4 regions of the Paenibacillus sp. PL2-23 genome follow, and region 1 is predicted to be linked to each of the others. Evidence: a T-box and tRNA genes for the amino acid it is inferred to sense, from the RefSeq annotation. Region 1 holds a T-box; the other regions hold tRNA genes.
What was found. The T-box of region 1 lies ahead of argS (arginine--tRNA ligase). A T-box ahead of a tRNA ligase gene usually reads a tRNA of that ligase, here a tRNA-Arg.
Positions count from the first base shown of each region.

Region 1 (7,660 bases):
GTTCACCAAGGCTCTATTAATACTTCATAATATGCAAACCAGTTTGATAGATTTGGGGATAACAAGGAGGACTTTGCTTGCCGTAGGATAATTGAAATTAGCAAGATAGCTCTCAATCATTAACTTGTGGTTGTAGGCGCGTCTAGAATCGGATTTTACGCTTTATGGAGCTTAGACTTGCAACTTGTCCAATTGCAAACTTTAGAGATGAGGAATCGCTACCGACTTCAGCAGTGGACGGAGCTCATTCGTGATTGCCGTTCCAGTGGCCAGACCGTTGTTCGTTGGTGTGCCGATCACGAAGTCAGCGTGAAAAGCTATTACTACTGGCTGAAGAAAATTCATGAGAATGAACCATCTCTCGTACCATTCCCTTCATCTTTACGGATGTCGTTACGATTGAAATTCATCCGCATGCGTCTACCGCTCTTCTCGAACAGACGCTTCACATCCTGCAGTATGGTCGGTGGACATCTCAAAGGCCGATCAGCTGAGCGGGAGTCCAGACGCTTACGTCTAAATATGCTCGGAGCGTGGTTTTGGAGTAAATAGTTGTGCCAGGAACGTCTATTATTTACAGAGGTGGGCGGGCGCTTTTACTACAATAGCTTGAAAAGGTCATAAATCATAAAGCCCACAAAGGCGGAGACATTAAATATAATAAACCATTTAATCAATTGCCTAAGCGGGCGTGGCGTTTGATCTAATTGCTTCGGATATTGGAATCCATTCACAGTGTCATAATGTTTGATGACATCGTTAAAGCCTTGTCTGTCGGAAGGATTCATAGGGACGTCGTTTGGCTGAGTAATATGAAGCGTATGATCGTCATAGGGATTGTACTTTTTCTCCATTTCACTGAACACCTCCAGAAGGTTTACGCTGATAGACTTTCGCACCCATTACGGTCAATCGTGATAGCAAGTTTCATATTCGTCTTTTAATAATAAGCTTTTACAAGCCAAACCACGTTCGTCATAAATCTCTGTACCAATTTTTAATTGAGTACTTCTATTTGAATCAGGATTATATGGATTGTGATTTATAATGGACAGCGTATCCTCATCTACCCACTCCATAGAAAATACACTTTTTGCATCGCTGTAATAAACGATCCGCGGTTTATCCTTCTCACTGTTGTTAACGACTTCGACCCATACATTTACACCGCCTGCTGCTCCGCCATAATACTCAAAGTATGCACTAGCCGAATATTGTTCAGCAGGGGAGGCTAGAGGTCCCGGCCCTCTTTGGGCATATTCACGATCCAAATGATCAAATGTAAAGAACAGCGATTTATATAAGGAGGTTGAGGATGTCAATACAACGCCTAACAACGTTGCAATCAATAATTTTTTTGGAAAAGCGCTTTTTTTAACTAAAGAAATTATTATACGGATACATAGAATCAGAAAAAGGACAACCGTGATGAAGGAAGTTAAGAAACCCAATACAGCCAGATAGACGTTAGACATATAGCCCCTCCTGCACCCCTTTGATGAAATTATTCAAATCCCATTTAAATGGAAAGGGGAATTATGATGGATAAGACAAAAAAGGTTATAGGGTCCAGTTCACTCATTCTTATCTTATGTTTTTTTATTTTTTTCACTTTTGGAAATCCCCTCAAGTACTATACATTAAAGGGAGATTTCAAGAAATTTTTAGAAGATAAATACGATCAAAAGTTTGTTGTAGGCAACATTAGCTTCGATATCATGCACAGAACCTATCATTCCAATGCAACTACCGTGAATGAACCGAAAATCAGGTTTTATGTCGGGCAGAACAATATCACTAAAGAGATCAATGACGCTTACGATTATGAAAAAAAAGAGATTTCAGGAAGGAAAATAAGAATAAGCTTTCCTTACCGCCGCAGGCGAGGGGACACCTCTCAGTCTGGCTCTATTGCTAAGAGGCTGCTTCCATATTAACTACCTCAACAACAATACGGCCAAAAAAATTGTCCCCTATATAAGCGTCTAGTCGCCAAAGTCCCGGAGAAGGCAATGACATCAACGAAGGTAAATGAGCATCCGCTCCATTATGGGCCCCCCCAATCGCATTGGAATATAAAACGGTGATGGTTTCGCCGGTTTCTTTGTGGGTCCCCTCAACAGTTAATGAACCGCTAAGGCTCTCGGAAGTCCCCCAAAAATGCCACATATATTTTTGTGTTTGATTTGCGTAGAAGCGGTTGGCTGCTCCGTCATCATAGATGAAGCCAAGCTTGCCTTCTTCACCAATCATGGTATAGGAGCCTGACTCAAACAGGGGACTGACTGTCCAATCCTCCACATTGTTGGAGATGTTGGAATCAGGGGCTGATATGGAATTGGAATATTCAATTACGGCTGTCGGGCTTGCTGCGGCAGGTGAATAGGAGCGAGTGGTTATGACCTCTGAGCATGCGGTTAAAAGAAGCAGGGTGAGCATAGCAATAAGGCAGCTTTTCATTGGAATCGTGTCTCCTTTTGCTTTTTAATACCAACGTTCAAAACCAACGGCTTGTTGCACATTTTTACAAGGCTTTTTTTTGAATTTCTTGAACAAAGGAGAGAGTTGGAATGGATGCGATGCGTTATCCAATTGGAGAATTCACAGCGATTGAGGAACCTACTGAAGTACAACGTAAACAGTTTATTTATTCAATTGCTGAAATGCCCATTAAACTTCGTCAAGCGATTGAAGGTTTGAAGATTGAACAATTGAAAACGCCTTACCGACACGCAGGTTGGAGTTTGCAACAAATTGTTCATCACTTAGCCGATGATGAAATGAATGCCTATCAATCGAAACATCCATATTGCTTTTGGAAGCCCTCCATAGCAGATTTGTGGCTCTGCTTATCCAACTAAATCCAAGTGATTTTAAAAGGAAGGTAGAAAGTCCTACGCACGGTAACATGAGTTTAGATGTAGCTGTTCAAAGGTATTCATGGCATGCACGTCATCATATTGCACAAATACAATCATTACGAGAGCGTATGGGATGGTAGTTGACCTATTCTAACATTCTAATCACAAAAATCATTCCCCGCATCGCTGGCTAAGTCTAAACTAGACAGGCAGCATTGCGGGAAATGACTTATAGGTTCTACAGCTCTTCCGGTGCGCTGATGCCTAGCAGCGAAAGTCCCTTTCGAATGGCTTCAGACGATGCGCGTACCAGTCGCAGCTTGAACGCTTGCTCGGGAGCGCTGCCGTCCAGCACCTTCACATGATGGTAGAAACGATTAAAAGCCTGTGCGAGCTCCAGCAGGTAACGCGCCATGATGGACGGTTCGTAACGCCCTGCTGCTTGCTGAAGTCGTTGAGGGTAGTTCGAAATTAACTTTAGTAGCGGCCACACATGATCATGTTCCGCTAGGGAAAAGTTTAATTCCTCCGTTTGATCCGCCCCGTCCGCCTTGCGAAGTATGCTGCAGGTTCTTGCATGCGTGTACTGCAGATAGGGTCCAGTCTCGCCATCAAATTGGAGAATATCCTTGAGGGAAAAGTCGACGTCCAATGTACGAGTGTTTTTCAGATCGCCGAATACAACAGCTCCAATGCCGACCTCTTCTGCAACAGCTTCCTTATTCGCAAGCGATGGGTTTTTGGCTTCAATAATTTTTTTCGCCTGACTTATCGCTTCATTCAGCACTTCCTCTAGGAACATGACCTTGCCTCGGCGCGTGGACATTTTCTGCCCATCCATCCTCATCAGCCCGAAAGGAATGTGCTGGCAGCGACCCTGCCACGAGTCGTCCATTTTCTCCAGCACGCGGAACACCTGTTGGAAATGAAGGGACTGCTCGCCTCCTACGACGTACAGCAGTAAATCTCCGTTCATCTGCTTACGGCGGTAGATCGCAGTTGCCAAATCCCGCGTGGCATATATGGAGGTGCCGTCCGATTTGACGAGCAAGCACGGGGGCATGTCGGCTTCATCCAGTCGGACTACTAACGCACCTTCACTCTCCTCCAGCAGTTCCAGCTTACGCAGCTCCTCAATAACAGCCCCCATCTTGTCATTGTAGAAGCTTTCTCCCAGTACATGGTCAAACGTGACGCCAAGTCGTTTGTAAAGCTTATCGAACTGCTTCAGGCTCTCGCCGATCATCTCCTTCCAAAGCTGTAAAGCTTGCGAGTCCCCGTTTTCAAGCTTGCGGAACCATTCTCTCGCTTCCAACTCCAGCTCCGGATGATGTTCGGCCTCCTCATGGAATTTCACGTACAGGGCCAAATAATCCTTGGTAATGTTGTTGCTTTGAGCCATGGCGACGGGGTCGCCCCACTTGACATATGCAGTAATCATTTTGCCGAATTGCGTGCCCCAATCCCCCAGATGATTAACGTTAACTGTATCGAAGCCTGTCTCCTGAAGAATGCGGCTTATCGCATTCCCGATCATCGTCGAGCGTAAATGCCCGATACCAAACGGCTTGGCGATGTTCGGAGACGACATGTCAAGGATGACCCTTGTTCCTTTACCAATATTCGGCCGCCAGAAGCTGTCATCGCCTATTGAACTCGTTAGAAGTGCTTCTCCGAATAACTGACGGTTAAGCTTGAAATTCAAATAAGGGCCGGCCGCCTCTGCAATGAAGCCGGGATGGACCAGTTGCTCGGCCAGTTGCTTCGCAATGTCACCAGGGCTTATCTTTAACTTCTTTGCCAGGACAAAACAAGGCAAAGCCACATCACCCATGCTATCGTTAGGGGGATGCTCCAATAGAGCTGCGATCTCACCCTTTGGAAGTGGAAGATGGAGAGCCAGGCATTCAGTTAACAAGTCTTGTTTCATATTGAGTCCTCCTCAATTCGGTTTATATGCACAAAAAATCCCCGTCTCAGCTAGAGACGGGGATTTGCCCGTGGTACCACTCTCGTTATCCGGTTCAAATAGGAGCCGGATCTTATCATAGCCTTAACGTGGCCGAATCGGACCTTCCTAGGGGCAATCAAGCCCATCGGAAGGCCATCTCCCGGGTCCTCTTCGATCGTCTGCGTCGACCGGCTCTCACCACCCCGGCTCGCTTGGCAACGCATGTTAGACGATGTACTGTCCCGTTCAATGACGTTAAAGAGTATTATAGCAACTGCTTCCAGTAAATCAAGATCATATATTAGCCCCTACCTTACCGAAGTCAGCTCCTCCTGTACAAGGCTCATCTCCAGACGAACGGGCTGGTCCTTGTTGAAGAGGAAGGTGAGGAGTGTGCTGCCGACCTTGAACATGATCTTGGTTCTGCCGTTATCGAGCTTTTCGGTGACGAACACGGTCTTGGCGTCGGTCAGCCGCTTGTACGTCTGCTCCATGACAACGGAATTCCAGGTTGCAAGCTTATCGACGTTGTAGGTCTCCGGATTGTCAGGGTCAACGGTCAGGCTGAACGACAATTGGAGCGAGCTGTAGGTCATTGCCAACGTGGCTGGCGTTATGGACGAGTCAGCAGGCAGCTCTTCCACAGCATCAACCGTGTCCTGGTTCAGCCCGTTAGCAGGCTGGCCGGCAGCTGAGCTTGGCGGTGCTGCACTGTCACTTGCCGCGCTGGCATCTCCCGAGTCCAAGGCTGAGCCTGGATCCGTAACGGCCGGCGAGTCAGACAAGGTCTGGACCTCGGATTTGTTGCTGTTCGCTGCTTCCTGGCTGTTCGCTTCGTTCGATGTGGAGGCAGCGTTATTCGTCGCCTCGGATACTTCGGATACCTCTGACGCCTCAGCCGCAGGGTCACCTTCAAGCGGCGCTTCTGCTTCTGGCGCGACGGGTGCTGGCATGACCGGCTCCGCCTGTACGGCAGGGGGATCAGCAGCGCCCAGCGTCTCCTGAAGCTTGGCCAGTGAGAGATTGATGAACCCTTCCGCATAGACCGCCCCATCACGGAAAAATCCCCTGTAAGCCGTCGCTCCGTCGGCATCATGAAGGGTGCCGATGCCGCTGTATGCGCCATTCTCGAATTGCCCCGCATATCGAACGGAGCCGGAGGCTGTATAATCTTCGCCCATTCCGCTCTTCGCACCGCTCAGGAAGGAGCCCGCGTAAGTCAGCTTGCCGTCTTCGGTGAACAAGGACCCGGCGCCATGATAGCGATCCAGCAGGAAGCTGCCCTCGTACCGAATGAAGCCGTTGGGATACAGCTCTTTGCCTGTGCCGGATCTCTTCCCTGAGGCGAAGCCGCCTTCATAGCTGACGCTCCCGTCAGAATGGTACAGTTTGCCGGAGCCCTCATAGACGCCAGTGATGAACATCCCCTCGTAGACCGGCTTGCCGGCGCTGTCCGACAGCTTGCCTTGACCTTCATACAGCCCCTGAGCGAAGGTCCCGGCATAAAGGATGTTGCCATTCTCGTCATACAACATGCCCGCTCCTTCGAATTGGCCAGCGAGGAACGCGCCCTCGTACTTCTTCGAGACGCCGTCGGAATGGAACAGAATACCCGCGCCGTTGTAAGCATCGTTCGCAAATTCTCCGCGATACACCAGAAGGCCTTCCTCATTCCACAGCTCCCCGGAGCCAGCCATTAAGCCAGTATCGAAAGCACCCTTGTACTTCAGCTTGCCGCTGGGATAATACAGCTTGCCTTGGCCCGAATATTGGCCGTCCGCCATATCGCCCTCGTAGAGTAGGCTGCCATCTGGATTTCGTACATCTGCGATGCCGGTAAAGCCGCTTGCCGCCGCTGCGGACGCCGCGAGCTGAGGTGTTCGTCCAAACAGCTTGTCGATAAAGGAGGGGGGATTAATGAAGCCGAAATAAACGATGATGAGCGTCAGCACGACAACGAGCGCGATCAGCTTCTTCGCAATATAGTAGGAGCCGAGCCGAACATAGTTGTCAAGCGATCGGAGCGGACTGAAGATGGCGCTGACCAGAAACTTTCGCAGCATGGCAAGCAGCCGCTTCGGCAGCGTCTTGGCGCGTTTGATCGGCCTGATGATCATTCGCTGGATAGGCTTGAAAATAGGCTTGAGCAGTTGTTCGATCATCTTAAGGCACCTGTATCGTTACTTGACCTGGGCTCACAATGCTGATGACGCCGCCCCAGTTGCACATGCACTTGGAGGAATTGTTCAATGCAGGCATGTTCCCGACAAGCACAGTTGGAGAGCCCGGCGCCCATGGCGCTACTGTGAGTGGAATGCAGGGCTGTGGCGTGAACACGCCAAGCTTGGCTGCGGTAGCGGCTGCAACAACGGGGTTGGCCATGGAGTTGCACATGCCGAAGGGCAAAATATTGACCATAGGCTTATTGTCCATAATATTGGCAATCGGAAGCGAGGTCATGACGGCATTCGCCGGCAGCACGTTCAAGGTGCTTGGCGCAACGCCGAACGAGCACTGCATGGAAGCCCCGCCGCATACAAGTTGTCCCATAACGATCCTTTCCGTGAGCAGGCTTCTATATCCGCCTCTCCCAAGTCTAGTTATATTTACTATTATTAATAGTACTATACGCATCTTCGAGGCTTCAACAAAAACCTGCAAATTCAGGCTATTTTCGATGAAAATTGTAAGAGAAAGGGTGCTAATCGGCACGAACATGTAGTACTATAGAAATAGAAAATTTAAGCAATCCGGAAAGCGATGGTGTTCATGCGAAAGTTCCCGTTAGTATTGCTCCTTCTGGCCGTCTCCGTCCTGCTGGGATGGTTTGACTATGCCAATAAGGAGG
Region 1 is NZ_CP162129.1:3,995,176-4,002,835, reverse strand. It holds gene AB1S56_RS17540 (hypothetical protein) at 202-345, opposite strand; gene AB1S56_RS17535 (hypothetical protein) at 600-854, opposite strand; gene AB1S56_RS17530 (DUF5412 family protein) at 909-1,475, opposite strand; gene AB1S56_RS17525 (hypothetical protein) at 1,539-1,937, shown strand; gene AB1S56_RS17520 (hypothetical protein) at 1,915-2,460, opposite strand; gene AB1S56_RS17515 (hypothetical protein) at 2,571-2,861, shown strand; gene AB1S56_RS17510 (hypothetical protein) at 2,840-3,001, shown strand; gene argS (arginine--tRNA ligase) at 3,100-4,791, opposite strand; T-box leader at 4,841-5,071, opposite strand; gene AB1S56_RS17500 (hypothetical protein) at 5,121-6,974, opposite strand; gene AB1S56_RS17495 (DUF4280 domain-containing protein) at 6,976-7,362, opposite strand; gene AB1S56_RS17490 (adenylate/guanylate cyclase domain-containing protein) at 7,582-7,660, shown strand, end outside.

Region 2 (7,660 bases), 1.5 Mb from region 1:
CCTGTATGTCATCAGGCAATCAGTCCAAGCCACTGCCAGTACGGCACGCAGAGCGCCGCGATCAGCAGAACCGCGAGGCCGTAGCCAAGCGCTGTCCGGCTGCCTTGTTTATGTGTGAAAGCCTTGCCTTCTGTGCTGTAATAAGCCGTCAGATAAGTGGGAGACTGGTAAGCGAAGAAAAACGGGTCCGTCGCCAGCAAAATAATAAATACCAGCACCCAAGGGTGAATGCCCGCGGCCTCCCCCAGAGGCACAATAGCCGTCACAAGCAATATAACGGCTGGATCGTCCCGAACGATTAGCGTTACGCCAAAAGAAATAAGCGCCACAGCCAGCAGGAACAGCATCGGAGAGTCCAGCAGAGCGACGAGCGGACCGCCCACGTAGCCCGACAGCCATTCGGCGATGCCAAGCTGCTCCGCAACACCCGCGAAGCTGAAGGCGGCGCCGAGGAACAGCAGGAACGTCCAATCCATACCGGAGCCCAGCCTTTCCCTGTCGAGCGCCCCGCTGACGGTCAGCACAGAGAAGCCCGCCAGCATTATCCAGACGGGGGCGATGCCGTGAAGGGGCTCCAGCATCATGCCGACAATGCAGCTTACGACAGTCCAGAGCACAAGCTTCTCTTCCCTGGACAGGGGACCCAGCAGAGACAGTTGCTCGTCCAGCACCTCCGGCTTAATCGGCTTCGGCGGCTGAATGCCGCGGAATGCCCAGAGCAGCAGCCCGAGCATAACCGCCGTGAACAGGAGGAACGCGGGCAGCGCGTACAGCAGCCACTGCAGCCATGAGACCGGCTGATCCTTGGCGGCAAGCCCATAGGCCATGACATTCGTATAAGAGCCCGTCATGACGAAGGGGGCCGTGAAGCCGAAGAACATCATGGCGACAAGCCCCAGCCCCGCAGCGCCTCGGCTGCGTTCCGCGAACCCCATAGACTCCGCCAGCGTCTGAGCCATCGGCACGCCGATGGATACCTTGGCCGTTGAGGAGGGAAGCAGCGGTCCCATGAGCGTACCACCCGCTACAATGCCCCAGAGCTGCCCTCGGTAATGCGAGGGGAATCGCTTAAGCGCGTGCAGGGCGAACCGATACGTAATGCCCGACTTCGTAATGACCGCGCTGACGGCCATAATGCCGATCATATAGAGCCACGACGTGGAGCCGTAGCCGGACAGCGCAGCCTCCGGGGCGGCTACGCCTCCCAGCACCCAGAGCAGAATCATGCCGAGCGCCACAATATAATCGGGGATGACCCGGGACACCCATAGCAGCACAGCGGCCAGCGCAATGCCGATGAAGCGAATGGCCGGCTGAGTCAAATCGCCCTGTGGCTCCAGCAGGAAGGACACCACCACGCACAGCAGCGCCCCTGCAGCCGCTAACGCTTTGACGAAGCCTCCGTTCCCTCCGAGCGCCAGCAGTCCCGCCCCTTGAGCCAGACGCTGGCTTCGGGCTCTCAGCAGCTTCTGCCTCGCAAGGCTCAGGGAACGCTCTGACTCCATTCTCGCGGAGGCCGCATTCTCCGCGAGCTGCATGTAGTCCATGGCCTGCCGCGTGCGTCCTGTTCGTCTGCATAGCTCCATACCGCGCTCATACAGCGCGGACAGCTCTTGCGGCGCGAAGGCATGGCCATCATGCAGAGCCAGCTCCAGCACGGCCAAGCCCTCCTCTGGAGCATGCGCCTCGCAGTAAGGCAAGTACTCCCGCAGCACACCGAAGCGACCGGCAATCTGCTGCCGCGGACAATCCTTTACGGCCTCATGAAGTTCGTCCCACTCCGGCTTCGAGAGCGCAGCCAAGCCCTTCTCGTAGGCATCCAGCGCCGCCTGCCAATAAGCAAGGCCGCTCATCAGCCGGCATAAGAGGCCCCACTGCCCTTCTGCCTCGTAATAAGCTGCCGCTTGCAGCCCCCAGCTCCCCCGTTCCGCATCGCTGTACTCTCGCTTGGCGAATTCCTTCATTCTGGCGGCATAGGCAGGCTGCAGGCAAAGCTGATTCGATCCCTCATCAATGGCAATGTATAGCCTCATAAAAGCATGCTGCTCCACCTCATCCAGCAGCTCGCTCCCGAATTGATGCAGAGCCAGCCCCCTCGTTGCGACGGGAATAGCCGCGCACCAGGCCAGGAACCGCAGCACTCTGTCTGGCAGCTGTCCCAGCTCATGGGCCAGCCGCATATCCTCGCCGTCCTGCACCTTCTTCAGCCGGTCATTCGCAGCGATTAACCGCTGAGAGAGCAGACGCACAAAGAAGGCGGTGAACGTCGGGTTCTCGTCTACCAGCCGGTCAAACACCTCCCGGTGAATGACGAACAAGGAGCAATCGCTCCCTGCAATGGCAGCTGCCGATCGAGGCTCGCCCGTCAGCAGCGCCATCTCTCCCAGCACATCCCCGGCGCCGATGGTCGCAATCCGCTGCTGCCCTGGCACTTGCTCCAGCTCTTGCGCCGTCTCGTCGCTTGCTGATGAGCTCTCGCCCACATACAGCTCGATTTCGCCGTTCTCTACAATGAACATGCTGTCCCCGGGGTCGCCCTGCCGGAACAGCGTCTCGCCGCTGGGCAGCTGCCGCTTCTCCATGAGGCCTGCAAGCTTGGCCAGCTCCAGATTGGACATATTTCGAAACATGGGTATGCTTGTCAGCTTCATTGGTACAATCTACCTACTTACCACTCTATTTCCTTCCATCCTATCTGATCGAAAAGGAAGATTCAATTAACTTTTGTTATTTTTTTGTCGAAAAGTGAAAAAAGTGGCCTATTCTGTCGCGCAAACCGACTGCTGCAACAGGACAAATCCTCCAGAATGTCGAATCTAGTCTCTTATGATGAACAATCCAACTAAGCATATAGTCAAGCACCTGCTGTTTTGTCTTCTGTTCCTCTCTTTGTCGCTTACGCTGCGCTGGGTGTGGAATGATATGAATAAGATTCCTGATCAGCCTCAGGCCGTGGGAGGCGTCATTGACCTCCGCGGCTGGGACTTCCAGCATTCGCGAACGATTACGCTGCATGGCGAATGGGAATTTTACCCTAATGCGCTGTTTACCCAGGCCACTCTTGCAGCGCTGCCGTCTCCGGTCTCTGCTCAATACCTGCAGGTTCCCGGCAGCTGGGGGAGTCCATCAAACGGGCAGGAGAAACCCGCCTTCGGCTATGGAACCTACCGGCTTCGCATTCTGGTCGATCAGCCCTTGCATCAGCCCTATGTGTTTTGGTTCCACCGAATCGAGACCTCCTCCCTTGTAGAGGTGAATGGAGAGCGTTCGGCGCTCTTTGGTCTTCCTGCGGAACGGGCTGAGGATTACCGCCCGAAGGTCAAAGCCTATACGGCGGATTACATCGGCAACGGTGTTCAGGAAATCGAGCTGCTCATCCAAGCAGCCAATTACGACAACCCGTCAAACGGCGGTCTAATTGGACCTGTTCGCTTCGGATCGCAAGCCGCGGTGGATACGGAGCACTTCTATTCCATTGGCTTTCAGTTCGTTGTATTCTTCGTATTTCTCCTCCACGCTCTCTACGCCTTTCTATTATTTATGTTTAGTGGCAAGCAGGGCCCCTTCCTCACCTTCTTCCTCCTGCTGCTGTTTGCTGCGATGTTTGTCATCTCGGATCATGAGAGGCTGCTCCAGCTGTGGCTGTCATTAAATTACACATGGGATATGAAGATACGGCTGATTTCCTACATGTGGATGTCTTATTTCAACCTGAAGCTGATGAGATCATTTGCGGGACCCGCTTCCCACAGCAGCGCCCGCCCGTTCCGGGCCTTTACTGTCGCTCTCAGCTGCTATACCGGCTTTATTCTGGTTGTGCCTGTTACACTTGTCCATTACACGTTTAGCGTTCATATCTTTACTTTCTTTTATCTGCTGCCGCTGGGATGGAGTCTCGTTATGATTATTCTCATGATCAAGCGGAATGTAGCCGATGCGCTATATATTCTATTTGCGCTATCCAGTATTATCGCTAGCGCGCTTGGCGGCATATTTTTCAAAACTTATACCTATGATACTCAGTTTTATCCCATTGATATTTTAGCGGCTATGGTCGGTTTCTCGGCTTATGGATTCAAGCGCTTCTTCCGCAATGCCAAGGAACGGGATGAGCTGAATGAACGGCTGAGGGAATCCGATCGCAGGAAGGATCAATTTCTTGCCAACACCTCTCATGAGCTGCGAACGCCTCTGCATGGCATCATGAATATTGCGTTGGCAGCGGCGCGCAGAGGCCAGGAATCACAGGGCGGCTCAGGGGGCCCCGATTTGGAGCTTCTCATTAGGTTAAGCAGCCGTATGTCGCGTATGCTCGACGACCTGCTGGATGCCGCCCGCTTGCAGGATGGACGGATCAGGCTGGACAGAAAACCTCTGCAGATGCAGTCGGTGGCGCTTGGGGTCATAGGCATGCTGGACTTCATGCTAAGGGGCCGGCCTGTTCGGCTGGAGATGAATATACAGGAAGAGACGCCGCCGGTATGGGCGGATGAGCAGAGAATCATTCAAGTAATATACAATCTGCTGCACAATGCCATCAAATTCACAGAGCAAGGCGTCATTGTTATCCGGGCCGAGGTGCAATCGCAGCATCTCGTCATTGAGGTCGCCGACACCGGCGTCGGGATGGAGAAGGACACGATGTCTCGTATATTCAAGCCCTACGAGCAAGGAGCAATCGGCATAGAGAATGGCAGCGGAGTTGGACTAGGCCTTAGCATATGCAAGCAGCTGGTCGAGCTGCACGGCGGCGAGCTGACTGTGCGCTCTGAGCCAGGACGCGGGTCCAGCTTTACCTTCCAATTGCCTCTGGCCGACGCCTCGCAGCTTCAGAACCTGGACGCTGCGTCACATTCCAATGACATCGTAACGAGTTTAGGGGACGGTCTTGAAGAGGGCTACTCTTCCCAATATACAGGAAATACAGAGGTGGCCAGCAGTCTTTATCCTTCAGTACTGCATCCTATGCTGTCGCTGAATAAGCAAGGCATAACGACCATACTGGCCGTCGATGATGACCCCGTTAATCTGAATGTGCTGACGACTATCCTGACAGATGAGACGATTCGACTTCGCACGGCCGCTTCAGGCGACGAAGCTATAGCGATGCTCGATGAGGAGCAGTGGGATCTGGTAATTACGGATGTCATGATGCCGGGCATGTCCGGCTATGAGCTGACCAAGCGCATTAGAGAGCGGTTCTCGATGTCCGAGCTGCCCGTCCTGCTGCTAACCGCACGCAGCCAGCTGACGGACACATACACCGGCTTCTCCTCCGGAGCTAACGATTATGTAACGAAGCCGGTCGACGCCTTAGAGCTTCAATATCGCATCTGGTCGCTGACCATGCTGAAGAAATCCGTTGACGAAGGCTTGCGTATGGAGGCCGCGTCGTTGCAGGCCCAGATTCAGCCGCATTTCCTCTTCAACGCCCTGAATTCCATTCTGGCGCTAAGCAGCGTGGACCTGGAGCGAATGAACAAGCTGGGCGAGGCCTTCACCTCCTACCTGCGAATCAGCTATCAATTCATCAGCGCGGGCAAGCTTGTGCGGCTATCCCAGGAGCTGGAGCTTGTTGATGCTTATCTGTATATAGAGAAGGAACGGTTTGAGGACAGGCTGTCTATTGTGTGGGATGCGGATCGGGACCTGCAGCTGCTCATTCCCCCGCTGACCATCCAGCCACTGGTCGAGAATGCCGTCAAGCATGGTGCTGTCAGCCGCGCCAAAGGCGGCACCGTCACCATCCGAATAACGGTGGAGGAAGGCTGTGCGCTTATTGAGGTTCGTGATAATGGAGCTGGCATTCCAGCAGAGAAGCTTCATTCCCTACTGCTGGTCCCTTCCGCAGGCCAGGGCAGCGTCGGCCTATACAATACGAATCGACGACTGAAGCAAATCTACGGACAGGGGCTGCGAATCGCAAGCAAGCCTGGCGAAGGCACGACCGTCTCCTTTATCATTCCGATGCGGCGTGAGGCGATTGATCCTTATTAGACTGTTTCGCTATTGCTGCAGAGGAGTTGCTTCACGAAAAGCATCGATGCTATAATGTATATCGTTGCGCGCCCGTAGCTCAGCAGGATAGAGCGACAGTTTCCTAAACTGCAGGTCGTACGTTCGAATCGTATCGGGCGCGCCATACTTATACTTCGACACATTGACCCGCTATTTCTTACGAATAGCGGGTTTATTTGTACACTGGTTGGAGAAATGGGGAGGCCTACAAAATTGCAAAAAGTAATCCCTGCATTTCGCATAACGGATTATGAAAGAAGTAAGTCGTTCTATGTGGAGGGATTGGGCTTCCATGTGGACTGGGAACATCGATTTGAACCGAATTTCCCTGTTTTTGTTCAAATCACCAAAGATCACATGACTATTTATTTGACGGAGCATGCTGGAGACTGTCAGGTCGGTGGATTAATCCATTTATTCGTCCCCCATGTGGATAGCTGGTACAACGAATTATTGAGCAAACACGAGATCCTTGTCATTGAGCCTCCCCACGAAGATCTTGAAGGACTTCGCATGATGACAATCACTGATCCTGATGGAAATCAATTACGAATTTGTACACGTCTATAACCGCAACGCGATCGCTAGCGCTTCTGAAGGTGAGGCTCAGGACTTTTCGGCTGATATCATCAGAAACATGGGCCTTCGCCATTCATCCTTCATTTCAGGAATGTTGTGCAGCATTTCCTCTGAAGGAACAGGTTCCTTCACCGCTCTAATGCTGAAGCCAGCGTCGATTAAATGATTTATGTACGTTGATAATGTTCGGTGATATTTAATCACGTTGTCCACTAGAAATGATGTTTCACGAACCCCCTCATTCTGGTAGGAGTCGACCGCCCAGTGCAGCCGATTATTGTAATCATCGTAATACCAATCTTGTTCGGCTCGGCAAGTAAAAATGGGATGTTCAACGGAAAATACAAATGCCCCTTTAGCTTTCAGGCAAGTATATACCTTATGGCAGATGGCTTCAAAAGACTCGATATAATGAAAGGCTAATGAACTGATCACCACGTCAAATTGCGCTTCTGTGAAATGAATGTCTTCAATCGGCATTTTAATAAAAGTAATCATAGGGTCGTCCGTCAGCTCACGAGCTTTTTGAAGCATTCTTTCGGATAAATCTACTCCGACCACTGAACTTGCTTGCTGCTCCCGAGCATACCGGCAATGCCATCCAAAACCGCAGCCCAAATCCAGAACACTCTTGTTTTGCAACTCTGGCAATAAGGCTTGCAGCACATGCCATTCCCCTGCGGCCTCTAAGCCTTTCACTGAGCGGGGCATTTTTTTATACGCTGAATAAAAATTCACATCATCATACTTGTTTTGCTTCATCAATCCTGCACTCCTGTCATGGTTCTTATTCCGAACTTGTATGATTCATTTGTCTTTCCCATTGCACCATATTATAACGCAAATGCCCATATTCGCTTTTATATATGTTTGATTTTCGTTCATTTTCTTATTGTATTTACATGTCAATAACCATTATTTAAAGTTCACTTCTTTTTCCAATTGTGTTATCATACCTATAAAGAAGCCGAGTGCTGCTAACACTCGGCTCAACAATTGGCTTGGATGGGATTTCCCTTCTGAGTGAATCAGGAAAAAAACCCACCTATGGCGCTAACCTTGG
Region 2 is NZ_CP162129.1:5,450,701-5,458,360, forward strand. It holds gene AB1S56_RS24125 (SLC13 family permease) at 12-2,651, opposite strand; gene AB1S56_RS24130 (ATP-binding protein) at 2,923-5,997, shown strand; tRNA gene AB1S56_RS24135 (tRNA-Arg) at 6,066-6,142, shown strand; gene AB1S56_RS24140 (glyoxalase superfamily protein) at 6,232-6,588, shown strand; gene AB1S56_RS24145 (class I SAM-dependent methyltransferase) at 6,625-7,359, opposite strand.
Region 2: it encodes a tRNA-Arg, which carries the amino acid that the T-box ahead of argS (arginine--tRNA ligase) is inferred to sense. The anticodon was not compared.

Region 3 (7,660 bases), 190 kb from region 1:
ATTTGCTGCACTTGCTGCAGATGATGCGATGAGAGCAGCACAGTGAGGCCGTCTTCCCTGCTGAGGGTCGTAATGAGCTCCAGCAGCTCCTGCACGCCTTTGGGGTCTATGCCGAGCGTTGGCTCATCCAGAATGATCATCTCGGGACGTTTGATCAGCACGTCTGCTAGTCCCAGTCTCTGGCGCATCCCTCTGGAGAATGCGCCAACCTTCTTCCTGCCGCTTCCAGACAAGCCGACACGCTCCAACAGCTCCAATGCGTTCTGCTGGGCTGCTTGCCTGGAGAAGCCGTTCAACCCCGCTGTGTACATCAAATTGTCTATTGCGGTCCGATCCTCGTAGAAGCCAAGGTCGTCCGGCATATAGCCGATCCGGCGTTTAATGTCCAGCGCGCTTCGAGCCGGGTCGAGACCCAGCACGCGCACAGTACCGGCTGTCGGCTCGGTTAGTCCCAGCATCATTAGAATCGTTGTGGTTTTGCCCGCGCCGTTCGGTCCCAGCAAGCCGAATACTTCACCCTTGCGAATCGTAAGGTCCAGCTTGTTGACCGCTAGATGGCTGCCGTACGCTTTGGTTAGTCCCGTCAGCTCGACGGCGGCTTCTGTATAGGTGCGCTGCTCCACGATCAACGCCTCCCGTATTTGTGGAATAGGCCGTAGATACCAGCGGCTACAGCGGCAATGATCAGAATCCCGATCCAGCCCCACAGCGTAGATGATTTCACCGCAACTCGGATGGCGGCGTCCGCAGATTTCTGAGCGGTGCCGGCCGACAGGTTCAGCGCGTAATCGCCAGGCAAAGCCTGCTCGGAGGCTTGAATCACGGCCTGAACGCTTGCTTCTGTGCCTGGCTCCAGCGAACGGATGGTTTTGGGCTCGAAGGTGACGTCCCATTCAGCGGGCGTCTGCGCGTTCAAGCTCACATCCTCCAGCTTGACGGTGCCGGTGTTTTTGACAACCAGCTGAAGCGAACGGCTGCCTCCCGCCTTCACTGCAGCATTCAGCCGATCGTCAGCGGTGCTCAGCGCGATGCCGTAGGTGCCGGTAATAACGGCCTCCAGCGTCGTCTCCGCTTTGGTGGAGCTGTTGGCGGCCATAATCGGAACGCTGTAGGTGCCGGCCTTGGCCTGATCCGGGGGCAGGAGCTCAATGGACAACGTCTGGGAAGCGTTTGGCTCGACGGTTACGGACGTGACGCCATTCCCGCCGGAGGTGAAGCGCGCCTCCCAACCGTTGTCGACCGATGCGGCAAGCGCATAGGTCTGCTCTTCCGCAGTTTGATTCGAAAGCTTGGCAGAGAAGGTGAAGCTGGAGTCCGCGTGCCCCTCGATGTTAGGCTGCTCGACCTCCAGCTTCGAGGTATAGGAGCCCTTCTCCGCAACGAACACACGAAGCGGGAGCTGGGCGCCGCCTGCGTTCACAGTGAAGCTGTATTCTCCCTTATCGACCTGAAGCGGCACATCCAATCTCAGGCTGAGCGTTTCCGAGCTCTCTGGCTTGACGGCCAGCTGCTTGACCACCCTGCCTCCCGCCGTCAGTTCATAGGACCAGCCGTCAGGCGTGTTCTGAAAGCTGATATCGGCTTTGACGGTTGCTTCCCCCCGGTTCATCAGTTCAATGCTGTAGGAGATCGATTCTCCCGGCGCGGCGTCAACAGCGGTATACGGCGTGAACAGCTCCAGCGTGTTCGCGGCCTCCGCGCTTTGCGGCGACAGCCCTAGTCCCCCTAATGTCAATACAGCGATAACAAGTGCCAGGATCGAAGCCTGGCGGCATGCTTTGCGCATGGCATTCAACCTCCGATTTGAAATTTTGGCAGGCGCTGTGGGCGCCCTTTCATTCGGATTACGATCCAACAGGGCTGTTGGATTTACGCTTTTTTAAAATTTATTTGGGAGTTTTCAAACGGTTCATTTTTTGATAAAAAAAGAATTAAACATAACTTTCGACTACTCGGGAGGGAATGCGGGGTGCGTCAAAATCGAGAGAATGCCCATTGGAACGGCTGCCAGGACAACGCAGCGATGGCAGCCGTGCTTCGCGACATGTGCGAGGGCTCCAGCGAGGCCTTCGACCGCTTCTACAGCCATTACGTACCGCTTGTCATGCGTATTGCGTGCAGACTGCTCGGCGACCGAATGGAGGCGGAGGATGTCTGCCATGATATCTTCCTGGAGGCGATCCGCAAGGGACGGCAGTATAGTCCTGACAGGGGCTCTGTAGACGCCTGGATGGCCGTGATGACGAAGAGCCGCTGCATGGACAGAATGAGAAAGCTCAGCCGGACCGTTGTCGTGCACGACGCGGAAGAAGCGGAGCGGTTCCAGGTCGAACCGGGACCGGAAGAGAAGACGCTGGTGTCAATGGAGCGGCGTGCTGTCAGAGATGCGCTGGAGGAGCTACCGGAGCAGCAGCGTAATGCACTCGTAACCGCTTATTACCGCCATCGGACACATAGGGAGCTGGCAGAGGAGTGGGAGGTGCCGCTCGGCACGGTCAAGTCGTGGATCAGATACGGCATTCACAATCTTCGCAAATCGCTGACGAGGCGAGGCTGGGCTGCTGAGGGCTTCGGAAGGGAGGAAGGAGGCGGATGAGCAGGGATAAAGTAGAGTTGGAAGCTGCCAAGACGACATGCGAGGCTGGCTTCACTGAGCAGGATTGGATCGACGCCCTGATAGGCCATGCCGACACCGTCAGGCGGACAGCGCTGCACTTGCATGCGGCTGAATGTGCCAGCTGCCAAGCGCTGCGCGAGGAGTGGGGGCAGCTCCTCAGCCCGACCACGGGAAAGAACGACGGAGCTCCCGAAGCTTACGAGCTGACTCCCAGCCGCCGCGCTTCGCTTAGGCGGAGGGTCCGGCTTAAGGGGGCGGGCCGCTGGCTGGGAAGAAGCCTCCTTGCCGGCTCTGCCGCTGTCGCAGCCGTAATACTCGTTGCGATGCTGATGTCGCAGGACCGGCTCACGTCTGCTTCAGACGAGCATCTGCTCTCTTATGTAGAGAGCCAGGAGCCTGCCGCGCTGCAATTGGTAAGGGCGTCAGACACGTCCCGCTACCGCATTGCTCCTCAAGGAGAAGCGCGGGAGGGCTATCTCTGGCTAAGCGGAGACAGCAGGGAAGCGTTTCTGCTGCTGGACCCGCTCGCACGACAAGATGGGGAGGATTATCAGGCGTGGGCCATTCAGGGCGCTCGCAGGTATTCCTTAGGCATCGTGAAGTTTGCAGGCGGAGCGGGATATTTGCACATGAAAACCGATTTGCTGCCCTACGCGGATCATATCGCGCTCAGCACGGAGCCGAAGGGCGGCAGCGAGACACCGTCCCAGCAGCGATTCATGCTGCTGGTGCCGGGGCCATAACACGCAAAAAGACCGCCTCGCGGAGCATTCTGCTCTGCTTGGCGGCCTGTTCATAGGTAAGGGAAATGATATTATGGCGTCCCAGGAGGGATTCGAACCCCCGACAACTCGCTTAGAAGGCGAGTGCTCTATCCAACTGAGCTACTGGGACGCGTAATTGATACTATAGCATGACATACCAAGGTCATGCAAGCATTTTTTGAAAAAAAGGCATTGGAGAATCGATATTTTTTTCTGGAGCCGGCACGTGGTATAATCGTTCGCAAGATTAGGGCAGCTGCCCGAATGACGATTTTGGCGGGAGTACCACGAAGGCGGTGAGACTATTACAACTCCTCAACAACCCGGTGACCCTCAAGCCGAGGGCAAGGACAATGTTTATTTATTTCCCAGCATGCTGGACCAGTATCAGATTCAGCTGACCCGTATGCTGGAGGCAGAGCAATATCGCGAAGCCAAAAACCTGCTGCGCTTTCTGCTCCAATGCCAAGGGCAGGAGAAGCGGCATTACGAGGAATGGGAAAGCCTGCTGGGGTGGCTCGATATGGCGTTCCCGGGCGGAGATGAAGCGGAAGCAGAGCCGGCTGACGGCTCTGACGATGAAACGGCGCTGCGGGAGCAGCTGCTGAGGCCGCCCAACCAGGACGAGGCGTATATCAGCCAGGTCATGTATATCATGCAGCATCATCCCATGATGGACCAGCAGCTGCTTGCGCTGGAGAGAGCGGCATACATAGAGGACGACGGCGTATCGGATTTGATCGTGGAATGGCTGGAAGGCACGACGGTGCATCCTATCGTGCAGTTCAAGGCGCTCCAGTGCCTGCGAAGACGAGGCGTGGCGGGCACGATTGATCTGGATAGGCTGGACGAGCGGGTGACGCTGGATATCGAGCAGACGCCGCTGAGCATGGAGGGGTTCCCCGAGCCGATCGGTCGAATCCAGGAGCGGACGGAGTCTGTCGCCGAGGTGGACGACCCGACGCTGCCTCATTTCGCCCGGGAGCTTTGGAAGGAAAGCCTGCAGTTTCTATATGGCACTTCCGCCTACAGGTGGATGCTGGATGAAAGCGAGGAGACGGTGGATTGCTTCGCGGCGGCGCTTCATCTGACGCTTCATCTGACCGTGTATGGTTCGGCGAATGATGACGATATTCGTGAAACCTACGGCATTACCGACAGTATGAGATTCCGATATGAACAAGCCTGCAGAACGCTGCGCAGCGTCGCTATGCTCCTGCAAACGGGCGGCGGCCAAAGCGAGCCTTGAAATGCTTGTCCAACTTGTTTATAATGGAATGGTTTATGTAACGTGAAAACATGTGTGGATAAGCGCATTTTTGGAGGGGAAGGCATAAAATGAAAGCTACTTGGGAAAAAATAGACAAGAACATCGTTTCTATCGATGTGGAGGTCGGCGCGGACAAAGTCGCGACAGCACTGGATCAAGCCTTTAAGAAAGTATCCGCGAAGGTTAACGTTCCGGGCTTCCGCAAAGGCAAAGTACCGCGGGGCATCTTCGAATCCCGCTTCGGCGTGGAGAGCCTGTATCAGGACGCTATCGACATTCTTCTTCCGGAAGCCTACACGGCAGCGGTTAAAGAGAACGAGATCGAGCCTGTTGACCGTCCGGAGATTGACGTGACGCAATTCGCGAAGGGCCAAGCCTTCAAATTCGTGGCGAAGGTTACAGTGAAGCCTGAAGTGACCCTTGGCGAATACAAAGGCCTGGAGATCGAAGCGACAGAGGCTGCTGTATCCGAAGAGGAAATTCAAGCTGAGCTTGAGCGTCTGCAATCCCGTCACGCTGAGCTTGCAGTTGTGGAAGAGGGCGCTGCCGAGAATGGCGATACGGCAGTTATCGACTTCGACGGCTATGTAGACGGCGAACAGTTCGAAGGCGGCTTTGCTGAGCGTTATTCCTTGGAGCTCGGCTCCGGTTCGTTCATTCCAGGCTTTGAGGATCAAGTGGTAGGTATGCAGCTTGGCGACTTCAAGGACGTGGAAGTGCAATTCCCTGAGAGCTACCATGCAGAGCACCTGGCCGGCAAGCCTGCCGTCTTCAAGGTGAAGCTGCATGAGCTGAAGCGCAAATCGCTTCCTGCCCTTGACGACGAGTTCGCTAAGGACGTCAGCGAGTTCGACACGCTGGAGGAATACAAGCAGGATCTGGCTGAGAAGCTCAAAGAACGCAAGGAGAAGGAAGCGGAGCAAGCTCGCGAGGTAGCTGTTGTCGACAAGGCAACTGCCGCTGCTGAGGTTGAAATTCCGTCTGCGATGATCGATACCGAAACCGACTACATGGTGAAGGACTTCGAGAACCGTTTGAAGATGCAAGGCATGAGCCTGGACCTGTACTTCCAGTTCTCCGGACAAAGCGAAGAGGTGCTTCGCGGCCAGATGCGTGCTGACGCTGAGAAGCGCGTGCGCAACAACCTGGTTCTGGAAGCAATCGCCAAGGCTGAAGGCTTCGAGGCTTCTGACGAAGATGTGAACGAGGAGCTGGAGAAGCTGTCCAAGCAGTACAACCGTCCTGCTGAAGAGCTTCGCAGCATTTTCGAGAAAAACGGCAACATTAGCAATCTGCAAGAGGATATTTTGCTGCGCAAGACGATTAAGTTCTTGCTGGACAACAGCAAAACCGCTTAATACAGCTCCGGTCCTATCCGGCATAGAAGAATAGGCAACACCTCAGGATAAGGCGCGTTTACGATACGTGCCTTATTTTGACCCTACATATGGCTTGGCTGCAAGACCCCGCGGAGGTTCCGCATACATATAGCAAGACCGCTGTCGCATACGCTGTTAGTAGACATATGACAGACATAACCGTACGTGTTACAATGAAGTGGCAACATACATTCCCACAATGGAAAAGAGGTTGGTCGCATGAATCTGGTACCTATCGTAGTCGAGCAGACAAATCGAGGAGAACGGTCCTATGACATTTACTCCCGATTGCTGAAGGATCGTATTATTTTCCTCGGAAGCGCGATTGATGACGATGTCGCGAACTCTGTTATCGCTCAGCTGCTGTTCTTGGCGGCCGACGATCCGGAGAAGGATATCCATCTCTATATCAATTCCCCTGGCGGCTCTGTAACCGCGGGCATGGGGATATTCGATACAATGCAGTACATCAAGCCGGACGTATCCACAATCTGCATGGGCATGGCAGCCAGCATGGGATCGCTTCTGCTGACGGCAGGCGCGAAGGGCAAGCGGTTTGCGCTTCCGAATGCTGAGGTTATGATCCATCAGCCGCTTGGCGGGGTTCGCGGGCAGGCAACCGATATTAAAATTCATGCGGATTGGATTCTGAAGACGAAGCGGAAGCTGAACGAGATCTATGTGGACCGTACGGGGCAGCCGTATGAGAAGATCGACCGCGACACCGACCGCGATTATTTTATGAGTGCGGAAGAGGCGCTCTCTTATGGCTTGATCGACAAGGTTATCACTTCACCGGGCCTTGTGTAACGACTTAAATGAAGGGGTGAGCGCATGTTTAAATTTAACGACGAGAAAGGCCAATTGAAATGCTCGTTCTGCGGCAAATCGCAGGATCAGGTTCGCAAGCTGGTAGCCGGTCCTGGCGTCTATATATGCGATGAGTGCATTGAGCTTTGCACGGAAATCGTAGAAGAGGAGCTTGGCAACGAAGAAGAGCTGGATCTGAAGGATATTCCGAAGCCGAAGGATATTCGCGGCATATTGGATTCGTACGTCATCGGCCAGGAATCAGCGAAGAAATCGCTGTCCGTAGCCGTGTACAACCACTACAAACGGATTAATTCCGGCAGCAAGATCGAAGACGTTGAGCTTCAGAAATCCAATATTTTGCTGCTTGGCCCAACAGGCTCCGGCAAGACGCTTCTTGCTCAGACGATGGCCAAAATCTTGAACGTGCCATTCGCAATCGCAGACGCAACGTCCCTGACCGAAGCGGGTTATGTGGGCGAGGATGTCGAGAACATCCTGCTGAAGCTGATTCAAGCGGCTGACTACGACGTGGAGAAGGCAGAGCGCGGCATTATCTATATCGACGAAATCGATAAGGTAGCCCGCAAGTCCGAGAATCCGTCCATTACGCGCGATGTCTCCGGCGAAGGCGTTCAGCAGGCGCTGCTGAAAATTTTGGAGGGAACGGTTGCTTCTGTACCTCCTCAGGGCGGCCGCAAGCATCCGCATCAGGAGTTTATCCAGATCGACACAACCAATATTTTGTTCATCTGCGGCGGTGCCTTCGACGGGCTGGAGCAGCTGATCAAACGCCGGATCGGCAAGAAGGTCATCGGAT
Region 3 is NZ_CP162129.1:3,801,676-3,809,335, reverse strand. It holds gene AB1S56_RS16725 (ABC transporter ATP-binding protein) at 1-623, opposite strand, end outside; gene AB1S56_RS16720 (NEW3 domain-containing protein) at 626-1,786, opposite strand; gene AB1S56_RS16715 (sigma-70 family RNA polymerase sigma factor) at 1,970-2,596, shown strand; gene AB1S56_RS16710 (anti-sigma factor) at 2,593-3,360, shown strand; tRNA gene AB1S56_RS16705 (tRNA-Arg) at 3,435-3,511, opposite strand; gene AB1S56_RS16700 (hypothetical protein) at 3,755-4,630, shown strand; gene tig (trigger factor) at 4,720-6,009, shown strand; gene clpP (ATP-dependent Clp endopeptidase proteolytic subunit ClpP) at 6,250-6,840, shown strand; gene clpX (ATP-dependent protease ATP-binding subunit ClpX) at 6,865-7,660, shown strand, end outside.
Region 3: it encodes a tRNA-Arg, which carries the amino acid that the T-box ahead of argS (arginine--tRNA ligase) is inferred to sense. The anticodon was not compared.

Region 4 (7,660 bases), 2.3 Mb from region 1:
ACAACGCTGGCGTTGTAGGAGCGGCTGGACTTATTCTAAGAGGATAGCGGGTGAATACTCATGGAAGCGACAGCAACATTGGCAAAGCTTGTGATCATAACCGGCATGTCTGGCGCGGGCAAAACAATCGCTGTCCAAAGCCTTGAGGATTTAGGGTTTTTCTGCGTCGACAACCTCCCTCCGGTGCTTATTCCGAAGTTTGCGGAGCTGATTGAACAGTCGAACGGAAAGATCGGGAAGGTCGCGCTGGTTATTGATTTGCGCGGACGTGAATTTTTTACAGCGTTGTCGGAATCTCTTGCATATATTAAAGAACATCATACTATCAGCTGCGAGATATTATTCCTCGACGCGACGGATGAGGTGCTTGTTCAACGCTACAAGGAGAGCCGTCGCCGGCATCCGCTTGCGCCGCAGGGACTCCCGCTGGAAGGCATTCATAACGAGCGGCGTCTGCTGGAGGATCTGAAGGGCTCAGCATCCCAGGTGATTGACACAAGCAGCCTGAAGCCGCTGCAGCTGAAGGAACGTATTATATCGCATTTCACCAACCTGGAGCATAACAGCTTGTCCGTGAATGTCACGTCCTTCGGGTTCAAATACGGCATTCCGATCGACGCCGATTTGATCTACGACGTGAGGTTCCTGCCTAACCCGCATTACGTCGAGCATCTGCGTCCCAATACAGGGCAGACGCCTGAGGTGTACGATTACGTTATGAAATGGCCGGAAACCCAGGCGTTTCTAACCAAGCTCCTTGATATGCTGCAATTTCTTATTCCGCTGTACCGCAAAGAAGGGAAAAGCCAGGTTGTGATTGGAATCGGTTGTACGGGCGGGAAGCATCGTTCCGTCGCCATTGCGGAATATTTGGGCCGAATGCTCGGCAGCAGCGATACGGAGCGTGTGCGCGTAAGCCACCGCGATTCCGAGCGCGATAAGCACTGACGCGGGGTGAATGCATGCAGACGATACAAAAAGTAGTCAGGCGACCCAAGATTGTCGTCATTGGAGGCGGAACGGGATTATCCGTTATGCTTCGCGGCCTGAAGGAGAAGCCGCTCGACATTACGGCCATCGTAACGGTGGCGGATGACGGCGGAAGCTCCGGCATCCTTAGGAGCGAGCTGCAGATTCCGCCTCCCGGCGATATTCGGAACGTCCTGACCGCGCTCGCGGACGCAGAGCCTCTCCTGACGGAGGTGCTCAAGTACCGCTTCCCGAGCGGCACGGGCCTTGCGGGCCACAGTCTTGGCAATCTGATGCTGGCCGCGATGACCGATATTTCCGGCGACTTCGTTACCGGCATTCGCAGGCTCAGCCAGGTGCTTGCGGTGCGCGGACGCGTCCTGCCGGCCTCCGACCGAGCGATTGTGCTGAATGCCGAGATGGAAGACGGCACGATCGTTACAGGGGAATCCATGATTCCCAAGGCCGGCCAAAAGATCAAGCGGGTTTTTCTGGAGCCGTCAGACGTCGAACCGCTCCCGGAGGCTGTTGAAGCCATCGAACGGGCGGATGCCATTCTGATTGGTCCGGGCAGCCTCTATACAAGCATTATGCCGAATCTGATTGTGCCGAAGCTGGCGCAGGCGATTCTGGAATCCGAGGCCGTCAAGCTGTTTGTCTGCAACGTCATGACGCAGCCGGGCGAGACGGACAATTATTCGGTCAGCGATCATCTCGATGCTATTCATGCTCATATTGGCCATCATTTATTCGATTATGTCATTGTGAACGACGGTGAAATTCCTCCACAGGTGGAGACGCAGTATGCCGAGCTGGGGGCGAAGGCCGTTCATCTGGATATTGACGAGGTGGAGCGCCGGGGGTATAAGGTTATTGCCGACAGGCTGGTGCTGTTCCAGAGATTTCTAAGGCATGACGCGGAGCGGCTTAGCCATCATATTTATAAGCTGGTGGAGAACTGGATGTTAAGAAAGAGGTGAGGTAGAATGTCTTTTGCGGCGCAAACCAAAAAAGAGCTGACATTAATCGAAGCGGATAGCTGCTGTGAGCGCGCCGAGCTGTCGGCCCTCATACGGATGAACGGTTCGGTCAGTCTATCCAGCCGCAAGGTCGTTCTGGACATCTCGACGGAGAATGCAGCAATCGCAAGACGAATCTATACGCTTATCAAAAAGCATTATGAGGTCCACGTGGAGCTTTTGGTGCGGAAGAAGATGCGGCTTAAGAAAAACAATGTCTACATCGTCCGGATGCCTGCTGGCGTTCAGGAGGTGCTGAGCAGTCTGCAAATCGTCTCGGAGGGCTTTATGTTCAAGAGCGGCATCGACAGGGACATCGTTCGTAAGCCTTGCTGCAGACGCTCCTACCTGCGCGGCGCTTTCCTTGCAGGCGGTTCCGTGAACAATCCAGAGGGCTCGTCCTACCATCTTGAAATTTCATCTATGTATGAGGAGCATTGCGGATCGCTCGTGGAGCTGGCGAACAAATTCGATTTGAATGCCCGGTGCATTGAGCGGAAGAAGGGCTTTATCTTCTACATCAAGGAAGGTGAGAAGATAATCGAGCTGCTGAGCATCATCGGTGCGCATCAGGCGCTCTTCAAGTTCGAGGATGTGCGAATTATGCGCGATATGCGCAATTCCGTGAACCGGATCGTCAATTGTGAGACGGCCAACCTGAACAAGACGATTGGCGCGGCGGTGCGGCAGATCGACAATATTAAGCTGCTGCAGAAGGAAGTCGGGCTTGAAAGCCTGCCGGATAAGCTGCGGGAAGTCGCTGAGATCCGGCTTCAGCATCCCGATCTGAACCTGACCGAGGTAGGCGAGATGCTGCGGGGCAAGGTCAGTAAATCAGGGGTTAATCACCGGCTCCGCAAAATTGACGAATTAGCTGAAAAAATCCGGAGTGGGACAACTTTTGCCTAGTGCAAAGACTTGTATAATGATATAATAAATTGTAATTGGCTTATTTTTTCCGTGGATGTTCACGTATGAGTAAAATATAGGGGGTATGATTTCCATGACAAGGCTTCCGGTTGTCGTTCGTTTGAAGACGGGGCTTCATGCGAGACCAGCAGCGCTATTCGTTCAAGAAGCGAACAAATTCTCCTCCGAGGTATTCGTAGAGAAGGACGATAAGAAAGTAAACGCGAAATCGATTATGGGTATCATGAGCTTGGCGATCAGCTCAGGTACTGAAATTTCGATAAGTGCGGACGGATCGGACTCGGAGCAGGCTGTAAACGCTTTAGTCTCACTCGTCAGCAAGGAAGAGCTGGAGAACCAATAACCAACGAAGGAAGCTCAGTAACGACGCCGGCTGACGGGTCATGCGGGCTTCCTTTTTTAGTTGGCAGGGCAGGTATAGATGCGCGGTTCGGGTGTGCCGAACGGCGTATTTTTTGTGTGCTGAACGGAGTTGGGATGGGGTGTGAGTAGCTTGATGTGAGGGGATTTGAACGAAAAATCGTTCAAATAAGTGCCGCGCGGGCTGGGAGTGAGGCAGATTGAACGAAATATCGTTCAAAAGCTGGACCAAGTAACTGTATGTGTGTGGTTTTGAACGAAATATCGTTCAAATAACTGGTGCAGGAGCACGAAGTGAGGCGCTTTGAACGAAATATCGTCTAAAATGGTGCGGATGTGCCCGATGTGAAGGGAATTTGAACGAAAGATCGTTCAGATATCAGGATTGGTGCTGGGAGCGACGGGATCTAACTTCAATCAGGCTAACATCCAAGAATAAGTGTTTGCATCCATCCCATGTGAGGCTGCACGCATAAAAAAACCGTCATCCCAGGATGACGGCTGGTGAGAAGAGAAGCTTATACCTTCTCGATAACTTTATCGACGAGACCGTATTCCTTGGCTTCAGCAGCGCTCATGAAGTAGTCGCGATCGGTGTCCTGCTCAATGCGGCTAAGCGGCTGGCCGGAACGCTCCGCCAGGATATGGTTGAGCTTGTCGCGCATCTTCAGGATGCGGCGTGCGCGGATCTCAATGTCGCTTGCTTGGCCTTCGGCTCCGCCGAGCGGCTGGTGAATCATCACTTCGCTGTTCGGGAGCGCGTAACGTTTGCCCTTCGCGCCTGCAGTCAGCAGGAATGCGCCCATTGATGCGGCCATACCTACGCAGATCGTCGACACGTCCGGCTTGATGTATTGCATCGTATCGTAGATAGCCATGCCGGCTGTAATGGAGCCGCCGGGGCTGTTGATGTACAAGGAAATGTCTTTGTCCGGATCCTCAGCAGCAAGGAACAGCATCTGAGCGATGATGGAATTGGCCACCACGTCATTCACACCTGAACCAAGGAAGATAATGCGGTCCTTCAGCAGGCGGGAGTAAATGTCGTACGAACGTTCCCCGCGGTTGCTTTGCTCGATTACCATAGGCACAAAATTCATTCTTAACCAATCCTCCTTAAGTGTTTGCGAAGCAAACGAGGCTTCGAAAGCATAGGCTTAGTGTTTGCGAAGCAAACGCAGCTTCGAAAGCAAGCGTATATCCGCAAGTTTCCACTCCAAAAAGTGTATCCCTATAATAGCCCATTCAAACGAAAAAGTCAAAGATGGTCAAAGAATATCCTTCTTCTAAAATACAGGCAATGGGGGGTTCTCCCCCGATAGCCACACGTCTGATCGTTATTGCGCTAAATAGCTGCGATGAAGATCTGATAGCGATCCCACGTGTGGTTATGGAGCCGCACCAGCCCTACCGTCCATCGATAGCCACACGTCAGTTCGTTATTGCGCTAAATAGCTGCGATGAAGATCTGATAGCGATCCCACGTGTGGTTATGGAGCCGCACCAGCCCTACCGTCCATCGATAGCCACACGTCAGATCGTTGTTGCGCTAATTAGCTGCAATTGAGATGCGATAGCGATCCCACGTGTGTTTATGGAGCCGCACCAGCCCTACCGTCCATCGATAGCCACACGTCAGATCGTTATTGGGCTAATGAGCTGCAGTTGAGATCCGATAACGATCCCACGTGTGGTTATGGAGCCTTACCAGCCCTCCCGGCCCGCGATAGCCACACGTCAGATCGTTATTGCGCTAATTAGCTGCAATTGAGGTCCGATAACGATCCCACGTGAGGCTATGGAGCCCACCAGCCCTCCCGCCCCCCCTGATAGCCACACCGCACCAGCCCTCCCGTCCATCGATAGTCACACGTCTAACGCAACAATTATTATTGGATTAACTTGTGTAGATAGCTGTGTATAAGATTGCTTATGTAAAATGCCTACAAAAAAGCCGCTCAGCTTTTTTCGCTGAACGGCTGTACGTATTCGTTAAGTTGGCGCGCCCGCTAGGAATCGAACCTAGATCTCAGGCTCCGGAGGCCTACGTCATATCCATTGGACCACGGGCGCATAAACAAAAAAACAGTAGCAAAAATGATTATATGACATTCGGCGGATGAAAGCAAGCGGGTAAGCAAAATTAAAATTGTGAAAATCGTGACAGTAATCGCTTTCATATGTGCTGGGGCACTTGCGGGGAAGGCGCAATTCCAGTAATATAGAAGTGGGACTAAAAAGGAACATATGGGACGTATTCAGTCCCAGTTGACTGATGGAGTGAAGGAAGATGCGAGAGCTCATTGAACTGCAGCAGCAGCTTGTGCCGGATCTTCTGGAGGTCATGCGGAAGCGGTATATGATCCTGCATCAGGTCATGCTATCGGACACAATCGGACGTCGGACGCTGGCGAACGCGCTGGATATGACGGAGAGGGTGCTCCGGGCGGAAACCGAATTTTTGAAAGAGCAAGGCCTGTTGGAGATTGACTCCGCAGGAATGCGAATCAGTGAGCGTGGACGGAGCATGCTGGAGCAGCTTGAGCCGCTCTACAAGTCGATGTTCGGCTTGTCCGAGCTGGAGGAGAGGCTTCGCGCAGCGTTCGGTCTATCCCAGGTTGTTATTGTGCAGGGCGATTCCGAAACGTCGGTACAGACGAAGCGGGAGCTTGGTCGCGCAGCCTGCCAGGTGCTCAGGTTGAAGATTCATCCCCGCGATGTGGTGGCTATAACAGGCGGTACAACCCTGTCGCACGTAGCGAATCAGTTGACGCCAACCCCGGCGATGAAGGACATCTGGTTCGTGCCGGCCCGAGGCGGTCTCGGCGAAAGCCTCGACTATCAGGCCAACACATTGGCGTCGACGATGGCCAAGCGGACAGGCGGCAATTATCGACTGCTGCATGTGCCGGACCACTTGGGCGAGGAAGCATTCGCGTCGCTTATGCAAGAGCCGAACATCAGGGAAATCGTCAGCGTTATCCGCAGCGCGCGCATTGTGGTGCACGGGATCGGAGACGCGATGGTAATGGCGAGGCGCAGAAAGCTGGAGCTCGATGTCGTAGAAGCGATGAAGGCGGACGGTGCGCTGGCAGAGGCATTCGGGTTTTATTTTGACCGGAGCGGGGCTGTCGTTCACAAAATGCAGACGGTAGGATTACGACTTGAGGATATTGTGAACACTGAATGTGTTATTGGCGTAGCAGGCGGTCAGGGCAAGGGAGAAGCGATAGCGGCGGTCATGCGTTTCGGGCATAATGACGTGCTCGTGACGGACGAAGCGGCGGCGCTTGAGATCGTCAAGCTGCTGGACTGAGGGCAGCGGAGAGAGGCATCATGACGAGAAGCGGCAAGGGCCGCGGACGTCTTGAAATATATTTTGCAATACAATAATGCTTAGGAGGAAACAAACAATGGTTAAAGTTGGTATTAATGGTTTTGGACGTATTGGTCGTAACGTATTCCGCGCGGCGCTGAACAATTCTGAAGTGGAGATCGTAGCGGTGAACGACCTGACTGACGTTAACACGCTGGCTCACCTGCTCAAATACGATACAACTCACGGTGTTCTGGACGCTACTGTAGAAGCCAAAGAAGGCGCGCTGGTTGTTAACGGCAAAGAAATCAAAGTATTCGCTGAGCGCAACCCTGCAGACCTGCCTTGGGGCTCCGTAGGCGCTGAGATCGTTGTTGAATCCACAGGTATCTTCACTGCTAAGGAGAAAGCCGAGCTTCACCTGCAAGGCGGCGCTAAGAAGGTTATCATCTCCGCTCCAGCTACAAACGAAGATATTACAGTGGTTATCGGCGTTAACGAAGACAAATACGATCCGGCTGCGCACACAATCATCTCCAACGCGTCTTGCACAACCAACTGTCTGGCTCCTTTCGCAAAAGTATTGAACGATAAATTCGGCATCGTTAAAGGTATGATGACAACTGTTCACTCGTACACAAACGACCAATCCGTGCTTGACGTTCCTCATAAAGACCTGCGCCGCGCTCGCGCTGCAGCTGAGAACATCATTCCTTCCTCCACAGGCGCTGCGAAAGCTGTTTCGCTGGTACTGCCTGAGCTGAAAGGCAAGCTGAACGGTATGGCTATGCGCGTTCCTACGCCTAACGTATCCGTAACGGATCTGGTAGCTGAGCTGAAAGTAAACGTAACGGTTGAAGAAGTAAACGCAGCATTCAAAGAAGCCTCTGAGACTTCCCTCAAAGGCATCCTGAACTACAATGAGCTGCCGCTGGTATCCAGCGACTACAACGGCGACCCGGCTTCCTCCACAATCGACGCTCTGTCGACTATGGTTGTTGAAGGCAACATGGTGAAGGTTGTTTCCTGGTACGACAACGAGTGGGGCTATTCCAACCGCGTAGTT
Region 4 is NZ_CP162129.1:809,552-817,211, forward strand. It holds gene AB1S56_RS03485 (ROK family glucokinase) at 1-47, shown strand, start outside; gene rapZ (RNase adapter RapZ) at 61-948, shown strand; gene AB1S56_RS03495 (YvcK family protein) at 963-1,949, shown strand; gene whiA (DNA-binding protein WhiA) at 1,956-2,897, shown strand; gene AB1S56_RS03505 (HPr family phosphocarrier protein) at 2,992-3,261, shown strand; gene clpP (ATP-dependent Clp endopeptidase proteolytic subunit ClpP) at 3,797-4,378, opposite strand; tRNA gene AB1S56_RS03515 (tRNA-Arg) at 5,277-5,351, opposite strand; gene AB1S56_RS03520 (sugar-binding domain-containing protein) at 5,569-6,594, shown strand; gene gap (type I glyceraldehyde-3-phosphate dehydrogenase) at 6,692-7,660, shown strand, end outside.
Region 4: it encodes a tRNA-Arg, which carries the amino acid that the T-box ahead of argS (arginine--tRNA ligase) is inferred to sense. The anticodon was not compared.